4 regions of the Exiguobacterium sp. AB2 genome follow, and region 1 is predicted to be linked to each of the others. Evidence: riboswitches for the same ligand, from Rfam matches in the RefSeq annotation. Region 1 holds a riboswitch; each other region holds the start of a gene.
What was found. Region 1 has a riboswitch for S-adenosylmethionine ahead of DI14_RS10040 (MetQ/NlpA family ABC transporter substrate-binding protein). Riboswitches for the same ligand answer to the same signal wherever they lie in the genome.

Region 1 (3,514 bases):
CGTCCCGAGCGGCAGTCCGATGAACGTCGAGATGACGAGGGCGATGCCTGTCATCGTCAGCGTTTGAATCGTACCGGTCCAAATCAAGTCACCCCAGTCGGCCCAGAACTGTAGCATGGTTCGTCACCTCCTTCACTTTCACGCCGCTCGCTTCGAGATAGCGGACGGCTTGGTCGGTCTTGTCGACATCCCCGTCGAGATGGATGAGCAGGTTGCCGACGAGCCCGCGTTTCAACTTCTTGATGCCGCCGCCGATGATGTTCGGGAGGAGCCCGAACCGCTTCGTCAACTGGGCGAGGACGGCCTGTTCGGTCTGGCTGCCGATGAACGACAAGTGGACGAGCGTGCCGTGCGTGCTCAGTTCCTTGACGACTTCTTCCGGCACGTCGAGGTTCGTCTTCAAGAATTTCTGCGTCGTCGCGTGGACCGGGTCGGCGAACACGTCGAGCACGTCGCCTTCCTCGACGATCTTGCCGCCGTCGATGACGGCGACACGGTCACAGATCCGTTCGATGACTTCCATCTCGTGGGTGATTAGGAAGATCGTCAAGCCGAGCTCGCGGTTAATCTCGAGCAACAAGTCGAGAATTGACTCGGTCGTCTCTGGGTCGAGTGCGCTTGTCGCCTCGTCGCTGAGGAGAATATCCGGCTCGTGCGCGAGGGCACGGGCGATGGCGACGCGTTGCTTCTGTCCGCCCGAGAGCTGTTCCGGGTAATGCTTGCGATGGTCGGTCAGTCCGACGATGTCGAGGTATTTGTCGACCCGCTGTCGGATCGTCTCTTTATCGAGCCCTTCAAGGCGGAGCGGGATGGCGACGTTTTCTTCGACCGTTGCCGTCTTCAGCAAGTTGTAATGTTGGAAGATCATCCCGATGCGGTGCCGGAGCTTCGAGAGCTCCTTTTTGCCGAGTTTCGTGATGTCCTGTCCTTCGATCTCGACCTGGCCCGACGTCGGGCGTTCGAGCAGGTTGATCATCCGGATGAGCGTGCTCTTCCCGGCACCGCTGCGCCCGATGATGCCGAAGATCTCACCTTTTTCAATCGTCAGCGACACGTCATCGAGCGCCGTGACCGTTCCTTTGTTGACGGTGAACGTCTTCTTGATCTGTTTGAGTGCGATCATAGTGCCTCCTTAAAATGCCGGGACGATCGAGCCGTTGAACGTCTCTTCGATGAACGTCCGAATCTCGTCAGAGTGGTAGTATGACTTGAGCGTCTCGACGACCTCGTCTTCTTTGTTGTCGGTCCGGACAACGACGTAGTTCGGGTACGGGTTGTCGACCGTGTCTTCATGGAAGAGGGCGTCCTCGTTGATCGAGAGCCCCGCACCCATCGCGAAGTTCGTGTTGATGGCGGCAAGCGCGACCTCAGGAAGTTGCGTCGGGAGCTGTGACGCCTCGAGCTCGATGAACTCGAGGTTGAGCGGGTTCTCGGCGATGTCTCGTTTCGTCGCCTTGTCCGTCAAGCCCTCCTTGAGCGTGATGAGACCAGCCGTCTCATAGAGGCGAAGCGCACGGAGTTCGTTCGCCGGATCGTTCGGCACGGCGACCTTGTCGCCTTCTTTCAATTCGTCGATATCGGTCAGCTTGTCCGAATAGAGCCCCATCGGGAAGGCGACCGTCTTGAACACGTCGTCAATCTTGTAGCCCTTATCCGCTTTTTGGAGCTCGAGGAACGACAGCGTCTGATAGCTGTTCACGTCGAGGCTGCCTTCAGCGAGCGCGGCGTTCGGGGTATTGTAGTCGTTGAACACCTTGATATCGAGCTCGAGCCCGTCCTCGGCGGCGAGCTTCTTCACTTCCTCGGCGATTTGTTGGTGCGGCCCCCCGGTCACACCGATCGTGATCGACTCGTTGCTGAGCGCCTCGCTCGCATCCGATTGTCCGCAAGCTGACAGCGCGATCGCGGCGAGTAACGATGTCCCGGCAAGGACTGATTTTGATTTGATGTTCATTGAATGATTCCTCCTTTAATATGAAAAGCCCGCCACTCATCAAGAGAGGCGGGCACGACACAGCGAAGTCGGACACGCTCATCTCCCAGACGCTTCCGCCTGTTGGAATTAGCACCATGATCTTACGATCTGGTTGCCGGGTTTCATAGGGCCAGTCCCTCCACCGCTCTTGATAAGCAAACGTTCAATTTAATTGTCTTTATCTTACTCATTATTCTTTTATTTGTAAATAGTTTTCTGCAAATTTTCAAGAATTATTTTCAAATAGTCATAATCAATCGGTTCAGGCAACTGTTGGAGCGTCGTCTCCCTCATGACTGCTGCCACGAGGAACGGGATCTCGTCCGTCGAAAGACCGAGCGCCTCGAGCGTCGTCGGGGCCTCAACCGTTTCGAGCCACGCCCGAAGCCGAGCCACGTCTTCCGAGCCGCGTAGCGATTCTTGGACGAGCAACCCGAAGCCGACCTTGTCCCCGTGCAGGAACGGATGCGTCGTCTCGAACTGACTGAGCGCGTTATGGACGGCGTGCGCGACGGCGACCCGTGTCCCGGCGTCGCCGAACCCACCGACCGCCCCACCGATGGCGAGAACGTGGTCGACCGCATAACGCGTCCCTTCCCCATACGAGCGGAAGGCGGTCTCGGTCAATTCGAGCTCGAGCAGGCGATGACATTGCTTGGAGAGCGCGAGTCCGGCATCGACGCCGGCATCGGTCGAGGCGTCCCCGCTCAAATAGCGGGCCTCATAAAACTTCGCAACCGTGTCGATGACGCCGGCTCGATAATAATCATACGGCGATGATGCGATGACCCGGGCGTCGACGATGACGCGTTCGATGACGACCCGGAAGACGTCATAGCGGTCATAGCTCCCGTCGTCGCGATAGACGACGCTGAGCGGGGTGAACGCCGCACAGTTGGAGGCGAGCGTCGGGATGACGATGAGCGGGACGCCGTTCCGTACGGCGACGAGTTTGGCCGTGTCGACGAGCTTGCCGCCACCGACGGCGATGAGGACGTCCGCCCCGTCGAGGTCGACGCGATCCGCCTCACGATCCGTGCAATCTCCTCGGAACGTCGTTGCCGGATAGGTTTGAATCGAAGGGAGTAGCCGTTCGACGGTCGGGTAGCCGTTTTGCCCGCGCAACACATGGACCGAACGAGCGCCGATCAGTTCGTCGAGACGATCGAGCGCGTCAGCGGCGTGATCATACTCGAGCACGGCTTGACGGATCACGCCCGCACCTCTTCATAGGCGGCGAACAGCCGCTCGATACGCTCGACGGCCTCGTCAATCTTCGGCTCCGGGGAGACGAGTCCGAAACGCACGTAGCGCTCCCCTTCGGTGCCGAAGAAATAGCCCGGTGTCACGGCCACGCCTGCCTCATGAAGCAGCTTTTTGGCGAACGAGGCGGAATCGCCTTCCGGCACTCTCGCCCAGACGAAGAACGAGCCTTTCGGGGCCGTCACGTCCCAGCCGGCTTGGTGCAGGCCGTCCACCAATCGGTCGCGCCGCGTCTCATACAGACGGGACAAGTCATCTCGAACCGACTTCGGTGAC
Region 2 (3,514 bases), on a different contig from region 1:
TATACCCGTGTATGTGCGCACAAGCCCGCAAACTAGACAACTGAGACGTAACGTCTCCTTCATCACAATGTCTGCACGTTGTTCACATTGCGGACACCGCACATGAATGTCGTGCATGAATGCCACTAACGTTTTGGTCTCTAACTGAAATCGCTTCATTGGACTCGCACCCCCTTGTTTGATTATACAAAAAACCAACGAAGTGCAGCTTCGTCGGTTTTCGTCATTCGTACCTCATATTTTACTGAGCATGATTAATTTCCGCTCTTATTGTTCTTCTGTAGAACCTTCAACCCTGTCCCCATGTCCGATGCCAAAACATAGTTACGGTCGACATAAACGCCCCAAATGTTCGCGTCAGCAGGCACGTATTTTCCGATCTGCACCGGCTTGCTCGGGTTTGAGATGTCTACTGCACGGACGCCGCCTGCATAGTGAGACAAGTACAACGTGTTTCCAAGTACTTTCGGATCGTGTACCGTCTTCCCAAACGTCACTTGCTCAGCCGGATTCTCCGAAATATCTTCTGTCAAATCGGTTTTGAATTCGCTCAATAGTTTCGGGTTTGTTTTATCTTTGATGTCAAAAATTCGTGTGTAACCATAAGACTGTTCATAGCCCGGCTTGACTGGAACATACACTTCTCTCGTTTCGATGAGGACCGTGCCGCCTTTTGCAAGTGCAGCCGAGTGGGCTGAACCTTGTTGGTTCGATGCGAAAGCCGTCCGCCCTTCGTATTTCACGTTTTCTGGATTTGAAATGTCCAAAATGATGGTCCCGAGATCCCAGAACGAAAGGTAAGCGGTTTTCCCGTTCTCGTCTGCATACGCGCTATGGTTGAACACCGGTCGTGTCTTTCCGTCCGGCGCTTTCCAATTGTAGCCGTCAAAGCTACCGTCAACTTCCGCTAAAGTACGTGGGTCGAACTCATACAATTTCTTTGGTTCAGCTGGGTTTGTGACATCCACGAGTTGGAAGTCTTTCTCTTTCCCATGAGAATAATAATCGGCGTAAGGGCTTGAGGCCAAGACCAATACCCGATCCCCTTGCGTCGTCAAGTAGAGCTCATGTGTCCCTCTCGTTTTCTTCGTGACTTCATAGAAACCTAACTTCTTCGGCTCATATGGATTCGTCACATCGTATAAGAGGAAGCCCCCTTTAGAGTTCGGATCTTTCGAATTTAATTGCTGTACCGATACGACGGCCAAGTCCCCTTTAAACGACTTCGTGTTGACCGTTTTGACGATGACTTTTTCTTGCCACGTACCCGGGATGTCTTGGTCGGCGAACACGGCCACTTCTTTCGGGTTCGACGGATCTTTTAAGTCGAACACGCGAACGCCACCGTTCCCACCCCCGGCAGTATGCGTCCCCGTGTAAGCGAATCCTTTATGCGCATAGACGTCGGCCGTGCTGTTTTTCACCCCTTCTCGAATCTCTTTTAACGGCACAGATGCCGTCTCGTGCAGAAATTTGACGTTCTTGCTTCCTTCGGTCACAGTGACCGAACTGATTTCATCCGCGTTCCGCTCTCCTTTCTCGATATTGATGTCGCCTAGCTCATCATGCGCATATGTAACCGGTAATGCCGACGAGACGGTCAATCCTGTGACGAGCGCTGCACTTAACAAAAACTTTCCTTTCAAAATAAACTCCCCCTTAGGTTTTTTTGATAGAAACTCTGTTAGAGGCAGAATGCAAAAAAAATCCTTCTGAACTCATAGACGAGACAGAAGGATTCCGAAAAATTCCGATTTCCTCTCATCTCTCAGCGTTAGCTGTTAGATTTAGCACCGTTTCCGTACTGGCGATTCAGTACGGATGGTTGCCGGGCTTCATAGGGCTAATTCCCTCCACCTGCTCTTAATAAGAGTATTCATATCAAATTACTTTGTATTATCACAATTATCACACAACTTGTCAATATAAATTCTAAAAAAAACCAAATATTCCTGTTCCATGCATGCAATATAGTCTTTTCCCAAAGAATAGCGACAAATAAAAAAGGATTGTGTGAAGACTTGAAAGAAATCAAGCCTCCACATAACCCTTATCTGATCTACTTATCCAATCGACCCTTCCATCTCGAACTTGATGAGACGGTTCATTTCGACAGCATATTCCATCGGCAATTCTTTCGTGAACGGCTCGATGAAGCCCATGACGATCATTTCCGTCGCTTCTTCTTCCGAGATCCCACGGCTCATAAGGTAGAAGAGTTGCTCTTCTGACACTTTTGAGACTTTCGCTTCGTGCTCGAGTGACACCTGGTCGTTCAAGATCTCGTTATACGGGATCGTGTCTGACGTCGACTGGTTGTCCATGATGAGCGTGTCACACTCGATGTTCGAGCGGGCACCTTTCGCCTTACGTCCGAAATGGACGATTCCGCGATACGAGACTTTTCCGCCTTGTTTCGAGATCGACTTCGAGACGATGGACGACGACGTATTCGGTGCGAGGTGAATCATCTTCGCGCCGGCGTCTTGGTGTTGGCCTTTACCACCGAGGGCGATCGAGAGCGTCATCCCACGTGAACCTTCACCTTTTAGAATGACGGCCGGGTATTTCATCGTCAATTTCGAACCGATGTTGCCATCAATCCATTCCATTGACGCGCCCGCTTCACAGATGGCACGCTTCGTGACCAAGTTGTAGACGTTGTTCGCCCAGTTTTGGATCGTCGTATAGCGGCAGTATGCGTCTTTGTTGACGAAGATCTCAACGACCGCCGAGTGGAGCGAGTTCGTCGTGTAGACAGGTGCCGTACATCCTTCGACGTAATGAACCGATGCGCCTTCGTCGACGATGATGAGCGTCCGCTCGAACTGCCCCATGTTTTCCGAGTTGATGCGGAAATACGCTTGGAGCGGTTGCTCGAGTTTCACGCCTTTTGGTACGTAGATGAACGAGCCACCAGACCAGACGGCCGAGTTGAGCGCGGCGAACTTGTTGTCCGTCGGCGGAATCAACTTGCCGAAGTACTCACGGAAAAGTGCTTCGTCTTCTTTGAGCGCCGTGTCTGTATCTTTAAAGATGACACCTTTCGCTTCAAAGTCTTCTTGCATGCTGTGGTAGACGACCTCTGACTCGTACTGAGCCGAGACACCTGCCAAATATTTTTGCTCTGCTTCTGGAATCCCGAGCTTATCAAACGTCGTCTTGATTTCTTCCGGTACCTCGTCCCACGAACGTTCCGTCTTCTCAGACGGTTTGACGTAGTACGTGATCTCATCGAAATCAAGTGCAGACAAGTCGCCGCCCCATGTCGGCATCGGCATCTTGCGGAACTGCTCGAGTGATTTCAAACGGAACTCGAGCATCCAAGCCGGTTCTTCTTTCATGTTCGAGATCGTCTCTACGATTTCATTCGTCAAGCCGCGGCCTGAACGGAAAATCGAGATGTCTCGGTCATGGAAGCCATATTTATAATCGCCAATGTCAGGCATGTTTTTTGCCATATCGGTCTCCTCCTTCTACTTACGCTTCCTCGTCGACTCCCTTTTCAAACGCT
Region 3 (3,514 bases), on a different contig from region 1:
CTTCCAGTTCGTCAACTTGAAACCGCGCGTCGCGCTTCGACGGTTCCGTTTTACGTATCCGTGGAACGCCATCACGTCGTTTTTGGAAATCGCCATCCCGGCCAGCGTCTACTTGGCACTCGGTGGTGTGACCGGTCTCGGTTTTTATTCCCAAGATTCGTTTCTGCCGCTTGCCGGCTTGATTGTGGCCATCATCTTAAACACGGTCGTACAAAAGTATCAAGTCGGTTGGTGGTTCCGTGTCGATATCCCGGTCCGCGACTTTCTAAACATCGCGTTTTACACGTATATCGTCAGTCTCGTCTTCATTTTAGCAGCCTCGCTCTTCCGTGAGACGAACTTGCTTGTCGTCAGCAGTATCGCCGCCGCACTCACCTTCTTTATTAAGCGGCTCATCATCCAGAAAGGTCGGCAAGACGCCTTCAAATCGTTGATTGAACAATATGATGAGGCAAAAGAAGCCGTGTCGTTGTCACAAAGCGAGGCGCAAGCGATTGAGGTGTTCCTCAGTCAATGTGAACGACTCAACGAGTACGACGAAGGGTTCGTCGAGTTCAAACTGTTCGACCGCACACTTTACTTTGATTTAAAGACGCGCCAGCCGATCGATCGCCACGTCGTCTTTGATTTACTCGATGCAACCTATCCGAACGAAGCTTCGGTCGAGTATGAGATGCGCTTTGAATGGGACGCCCCGTTATCGAACGAGTTCGATGAAGACTATCATAGCTTCATCTCGGTCCGTTCCGAGGAAATCGAAGGCATCCGCACGTGGCTCGTCATGACCGGCGAGCACGTCTATGGCTATCCGCCCATCATTCAACGTGAGATTGTCAAACTGCTCAAATCGTTCAATCGAACGATCAGTCGTTGTCATGAACGCGACCGCCTCTATACCGAGAGCCGGACGGACAGCTTGACGTTGCTTGCCAATGCACGGGCTTTTTATGAATACGGGATTCAACAAATCTCGGACGGCTCGATGTATCCGATTTCCGTCGCAATGCTCGATATCGACTTCTTCAAAAAAATCAACGACACGCACGGTCATCAAGTCGGAGACAGCGTGCTCCAAGAGTTTGGTCGCCGCATCCGCCAAGTGCTCCGCACCGATGATTTCGCAGCCCGTTATGGCGGCGAGGAGTTCATCTTGCTGTTGAACCGATGCGATGTCGAAGCCGCCGTCGAGATTGCCGAGCGCATCCGTCAACAAATCGAAACCAAACCATTCCACGTCGACGGAATCGATATCCCAGTGACCGCCTCAATCGGCGTCGATACGATTCAAGCGTTCGGTGACAAACGACTAGACGATACGATTCGCAACGCCGACCGAGCGCTTTACGTCGGCGGGAAGTACGCAGGACGCAACCGCGTCGCCCATTACAATTTTTTGACGTCCTGACTCGCCCCCACGTGCATCGCGTGGGGGTTTGCTATTGACAAGCAGATTTGAAACAGGTACGTTAGGGAACGTGTCTTATAACTAAATATCACAACTTTTTTATCAAGAGAGACTGAGGGACTGGCCCGATGACGTCTCGGCAGCGGGTAACCTGTGCCAAATCCAGCGAGCGGTCTGCTCGAAAGATGAAAAAAGTGTTTCTTGTAGAGAGAGCCTTTTTTCAGAAGGCTCTCTTTTTATTTTTATGAATGAGGTGAATCGATTGGAACAACCAACAGCTAACAAATGGGCGCTTTTGCCCTTACTCGTCTTCCTCGTCTTCTTTATCGGGGCAGGCATCTACTATGACGATTTTTATAAATTTCCCGTCTTGATTGCGGCCTTGATTGCCGTCATCGTCGCGGCGATGATGACGAAAGGAAGCGTCACCCAGACGGTCGAACGTGTCGCCCAAGGCGCCGGCAACCCAAGCATCTTGATCATGGTGTTCATCTTCTTGCTCGCCGGCGCGTTTTCAAGCGTCGCCGAAGCAATCGGGGCGATTGATGCGACCGTCAATGCGGCATTGACGTTATTACCGCCTTCGCTCCTCTTGAGCGGCCTGTTCGTCATCGCGGCCTTCATCTCAATGGCGATGGGCACATCGACCGGGACGATTGCCGCACTGGCGCCGATCGCCCTCGGCATCCATGAGGAGAGCGGCGTCAATATCGCCATCGCAGCAGCGGCCGTCGTTGGCGGTGCCATGTTCGGTGATAACTTGTCGTTCATTTCGGACACGACGATTGCAGCCGTCCGCACCCAAAGGACGAACATGCGCGACAAGTTCCGGACTAACTTTTGGATCGTCTTGCCGGCAGCCGTCATCACAACGATTTTGCTCGCCGTCTTATCGAGCGGTGAATCGACCATCGAGCCGGCAGCGTTTGAATGGTATAAGCTGATTCCATACCTTGCGGTCATCGTGCTCGCCTTGACGGGAATGAACGTCATCCTCGTCTTGCTCGGCGGCATCGCCCTGACCGGCATCATCGGTCTGTTGGACGGCAGTCTAGCCGTCACCACGTACGTCACCGCCATGGCGGACGGCATGATGGGCATGGCCGAGATTTCACTCCTGACATTGCTCATGGGTGGGCTCGTCGGACTCATCTCGCATAACGGCGGACTCACGTACTTGCGTGACGCGCTCACGTCCCGAATTAAAAGACGGGCCGGCGCGGAGTGGAGCATCGCCGGGCTCGTCAGTGCGACAAACGTCGCGACGGCGAACAACACGATTTCGATTCTCGTGGCTGGTCCGCTCGCCGCGAACATCGCCGACGATTATGACATCGAACGTAAAAAGTCAGCGAGTGTACTCGATATCTTCTCGTGTGGGGTCCAAGGTCTGTTGCCTTATGGGGCACAGCTTCTCATTGCGGCCGAACTGACGAACACAGCGTCACCGGCGCTCGTTCCGTATATGTTCTATCCGTTCTTGTTGTTCATTTGCGGAGGATTGGCCATCGCCTTCAACTTCCCGCGTTTCAAAAAACGCGCTTAACGAAAACGGCCTTGTGAAGCAGTCGCTTCACAAGGTCGTTTGTCGTTTCGCTTCAAGTTCACGTTTCAGCTGCTCGTTCCGTTTTCTGAAGGCACGCCGTTTAAGCAGTTCTTCGAGTCCACGGCTGATGGCCCATAGGACAATCAGTAATAAGACGAGCATCGATAATCGGAACGGGCTTTGGATAAACTCTTCCCACTGGTCGCCAATGACAGAGAAAATCAAGACGACGAGCAACTTGCCGAACCCGGCCGCCATGATGAACGTACGGAGTGGCATTTGAATGAGCGCGAGTAAGTATGTGATCAAGCTGACCGGAATAAACGGGAGCGAGTACAGAAACCCGAGTGAGACCGGACTCATGTGCTTGATGCGTTCGAGCCAATAGACGCCTTGCTTATGTCTCTCGAGCCACCGCGTCATCGGCTTTCGGAACACGTAGCGAACAGCTACAAACACAAGAATTGTTCCGAGCAAACTCCCGATCCAAGACAGTAACGTCCCAAGCAAAAATCCATATGTCGCTGCGTTCGCCGAGATGATGAGGACGAATGGGAGAAATG
Region 4 (3,514 bases), on a different contig from region 1:
GACGACGTCAAAGTGCCATTCGTTTTGACGCACGTCGGCCAAAAAGGCAGTAAACCCAGAGCGTAACGCGATACGTTCCACCAAATAGTCTCGATATGCGGTACGCCCGCTACTCGGCAACAAGTTGAACAGTTGGCCGACGCCGGAGCGAATCGAGATGTCTTGGGCGAGGATCGCGTCTTTCAGCTCGACCCATTCGGGAGGAGCGAACGCCTTCATCAAGGCGATGATGTTGTCCTCGGCCGTGATGGTCCCGTCGAAATCGCAGAGGATATGGACCGTCATCGCGTCGTCCACGCTTTCAATGCCGTCTCGAGCTCGGTCGTCTGGCCGTCTCGTTGTCCGAGGACGTGCGCGATGGCCTGTTTGAACGCCCGGGCCCCGGCTGCGGCGCCGTCTGGGTGTCCGTGGATGCCGCCACCGGCATTGATGACGACATCGGTTCCGAAATCACGGATGATGTCGGGAACGAGCCCTGGATGAATCCCGGCTGACGGGACCGGGAGAATCGCTTTTCTTTCGCTCGGTTCCGCGCTTACATCGCGGATGAGGAGCGCCTCGTCACGCGGCGTCGCGAGCGATCCATACGGCGATGGAAAGAGCGTCAAGTCGGCACCGGCGAGTCGAGGAAGCTTCCCGAGTAGGAGTGCATGGCTGATTGAACCGGTCAAGGCGCCGGCGAACGCCGGGTGCGCTAAAATCGGCACGTTCACGTCCGGGTCTTTCGCCAGCTCACGCAAGGTATCGAGCCCGTATGTATAGACGTTGAAGAGGAGGGCCGTTGCCCCAGCGTCAATCAACCGTAGCGCTTGGTCACGTAACGTGAACACCGGTCCGCTTAGCGTGACGGCGTACAGGGCACGTTTTCCGGTCGCCTCGTAATGCTCGCCTAAGACGGTGCGGCCGATCTGCGCCCGCTCAAGTGAAGGGGTGAGCGGATTGTCATATAAAATCTCGTCGTCTTTGACGATATCGATGCCCCCGTCGAGCTGGTCACGGAGCTGTGCTTCTAAAAAGGTCAAGTCTCGGCCGATGACCCCTTTGAAGATGCTCATGACGAGTGGCCGGTCGTAGACGCCGAGTAGCTGACGGACGCCTTCTGTCCCGAACTTGGCGCCGGGAAACGTGTCGCGCAACGCTTCAGGTAAATCGAGGTCGACGAGCCGGACCGAGTCGTCGAGTGATAGCTTTCCGAACGTCGTCGTCAAGATGGATGAGAAGTCCGCACTGACGTTATGGAGCGGGTAGCGGATTTTGAAGCGGCTCGTCGTTTCCGTATGTGACGTCGAGACGACTTCGGCGCGATACGCTTGTAACTGTGCTTGTTCTAGGTGTGGTAAGTCTGTCCACGTGCCGACGGTCAACTCGAGCGCGATTTTCGCGGCGAGGTCGGCCACGCGGTCCGTACGGTTAATTTCATAAGTGGCGATGATGCCCATGTTCGTTCCTCCTTCCGGTCAAACAAAAAATGACCCCATGCCGAGGCAAGAGGTCATCATAAAAAATGAACTCTTATCTCTCAGCGTCTGCTGCAAGAATTAGCACCGTGCCCAATCGGGTCGGTTGCTGCGACATCATCGGGCTTGTCCCTCCGTCTGCTCTTGATAAGAATATGATTTGAAGTTGTGAAATTTAATTGAATTTTTGCACAGAATCGTCACAGCGTCAATTCCTTTTTTGAAAATTTTTTATTTTAGAAATTTGTTTCCATATATGCAAACAAAAAGTGACTCGATGCTCAAAAAAACAGCGTTGACAACCAGGGCGTCGACTCCGTAATATTCAGCTCATAGTCACACAAATCGAATAACACACTCTTATCGCGAGTTGGCAGAGGGAATTGGCCCGATGACGCCGCAGCAACCGACCAGTACGGCACGGTGCTACATCCACCAGACGAATGTCTGAAAGATGAGAGGAACAACCAATCTGGCTGTGCCTCTTTCTCGCGGAGAAAGGGGCTTTTTTTGTGGAAATCATCGAAAGGGGAAATAGACATGGCATATCAACCATTTACTGAACAGACGGTCGTCGACCACGTCCGGGCACTCGGACTGATTGAAGAAGGAGGGATCGCCCAATGCGATGAGATTGGGGACGGAAACTTGAACCTCGTCTTCCGCATCCGTCAAGGCGAACAGCGTCTTATCGTCAAACAAGCGCTCCCGTATGCGAAAGTCGTCGGGGAAAGTTGGCCGCTCACGCTTGAACGGGCCTGGATCGAGCAGCTCGCGTTGCGTCAGTTCGCAGAAGTCGTGCCACGTTTCGTGCCGAACGTGCTCGGGAGCGACCGGACGCTCGCGTACACGATTTTAGAGGACTTGTCCGATTATGAAATCGTCCGCACCGGTTACCTCGAAGGGAAGACGTATCCTGAACTGGCCCGTCACGTCGGTGAATTTTTAGGCGAGACGTTGTTCGCCACGTCCGACTACGCGGCCGGTCCAATCGAGAAGAAGCGGAAGGAACGGGAGTATTACAACCCGGAGCTGTGCGACATCACGGAAAAGCTCATTTTCACCGATCCGTATAAAGACGCCGAGTCGAACAATATCGAGGCGGCGCTGCGTCCTGACGTCGAACGCCTCTGGCATGACAAGGCGCTCAAAGTCGAGGTGGCGAAACTGAAAGTCGGATTCGTCACGAAACATGACGCCTTGCTTCATGGCGACTTACATACAGGAAGCATCTTTGCGACGACGCAGGAGACGAAAATCATCGATCCGGAGTTCGCATTCTACGGACCGTTCGGCTTCGACGTCGGACAGATTATCGCGCATTTGACGCTCGCCACGTTCCACGATCCGCTCAAGCGATTCGAACGGTTCACGGACGTCCTCACGGTGTGGGAGACGTTTGAGAAGACGTTCCGCCACAACTTCACGAACGCCGTCGAGCCGTTCGACACGGAAGGATATGTCGACGACTTGTTACAAACGATTTTCGCCGACACGGTCGGCTATGCCGGTTGCGAACTCATCCGCCGCGCCATCGGCCTCGCCGGCGTCGCAGACCTTGAGACGTTACCCGAAACGACACGTCTCGAGCGGAAACGCGATGCGCTCGCGCTCGGTACGGCGCTCATTAAAGAACGTCACGAAGTCGACTCGATTGACGGCCTCGTCACCTTGTTATCGGGGGTACGCGTATGACGGTGCAAAACATTCGCTTTGACGTCTCGACCAATGAGTTGATTCTCTTAGACCAGACGCTCCTTCCGCATGAGGCACGTTACGTGACGATCGAGACGCTTGAAGAAGCGGAGCACGCGATTGAGACGCTCCAAGTCCGAGGCGCACCGGCGATCGCGTATTTCGGGGCGTTCGTCCTGGCGAAAGAGGCAGAGCGTCTCGTCGACGACCCAGATTTCACGCGTCGTCTCGAGATTGTCGGACGCCGTTTGATCGCGACACGGCCGACGGCGGTCAATTTACAAAACGTGATCGAGTCGCTTCTCGAATTGAACAGCGGGGACGATTTCGAACAGATTGCCGGGGAAATAAAACGGCGCGCG

Region 2: it holds a riboswitch for S-adenosylmethionine, as region 1 does, so the genes downstream of both, DI14_RS07325 (LVIVD repeat-containing protein) here and DI14_RS10040 (MetQ/NlpA family ABC transporter substrate-binding protein) in region 1, are expected to answer to the same signal.
Region 3: it holds a riboswitch for S-adenosylmethionine, as region 1 does, so the genes downstream of both, DI14_RS01485 (Na+/H+ antiporter NhaC family protein) here and DI14_RS10040 (MetQ/NlpA family ABC transporter substrate-binding protein) in region 1, are expected to answer to the same signal.
Region 4: it holds a riboswitch for S-adenosylmethionine, as region 1 does, so the genes downstream of both, mtnK (S-methyl-5-thioribose kinase) here and DI14_RS10040 (MetQ/NlpA family ABC transporter substrate-binding protein) in region 1, are expected to answer to the same signal.

What each region holds. Positions count from the first base shown of each region.
Region 1 covers NZ_JNAA01000074.1:4,790-8,303, forward strand. The annotation lists gene DI14_RS10030 (methionine ABC transporter permease) at 1-117, opposite strand, end outside; gene DI14_RS10035 (methionine ABC transporter ATP-binding protein) at 89-1,123, opposite strand; gene DI14_RS10040 (MetQ/NlpA family ABC transporter substrate-binding protein) at 1,133-1,954, opposite strand; SAM riboswitch class I at 2,030-2,133, opposite strand; gene DI14_RS10045 (iron-containing alcohol dehydrogenase family protein) at 2,174-3,190, opposite strand; gene DI14_RS10050 (aminotransferase class I/II-fold pyridoxal phosphate-dependent enzyme) at 3,187-3,514, opposite strand, start outside.
Region 2 covers NZ_JNAA01000048.1:39,053-42,566, reverse strand. The annotation lists gene DI14_RS07325 (LVIVD repeat-containing protein) at 255-1,646, opposite strand; SAM riboswitch class I at 1,759-1,873, opposite strand; gene sufB (Fe-S cluster assembly protein SufB) at 2,064-3,461, opposite strand; gene sufU (Fe-S cluster assembly sulfur transfer protein SufU) at 3,481-3,514, opposite strand, start outside.
Region 3 covers NZ_JNAA01000013.1:9,873-13,386, forward strand. The annotation lists gene DI14_RS01480 (GGDEF domain-containing protein) at 1-1,405, shown strand, start outside; SAM riboswitch class I at 1,502-1,597, shown strand; gene DI14_RS01485 (Na+/H+ antiporter NhaC family protein) at 1,650-2,951, shown strand; gene DI14_RS01490 (TVP38/TMEM64 family protein) at 2,979-3,514, opposite strand, start outside.
Region 4 covers NZ_JNAA01000047.1:21,946-25,459, forward strand. The annotation lists gene DI14_RS07025 (2-hydroxy-3-keto-5-methylthiopentenyl-1-phosphate phosphatase) at 1-285, opposite strand, end outside; gene DI14_RS07030 (2,3-diketo-5-methylthiopentyl-1-phosphate enolase) at 282-1,439, opposite strand; SAM riboswitch class I at 1,510-1,611, opposite strand; SAM riboswitch class I at 1,815-1,918, shown strand; gene mtnK (S-methyl-5-thioribose kinase) at 1,998-3,152, shown strand; gene mtnA (S-methyl-5-thioribose-1-phosphate isomerase) at 3,149-3,514, shown strand, end outside.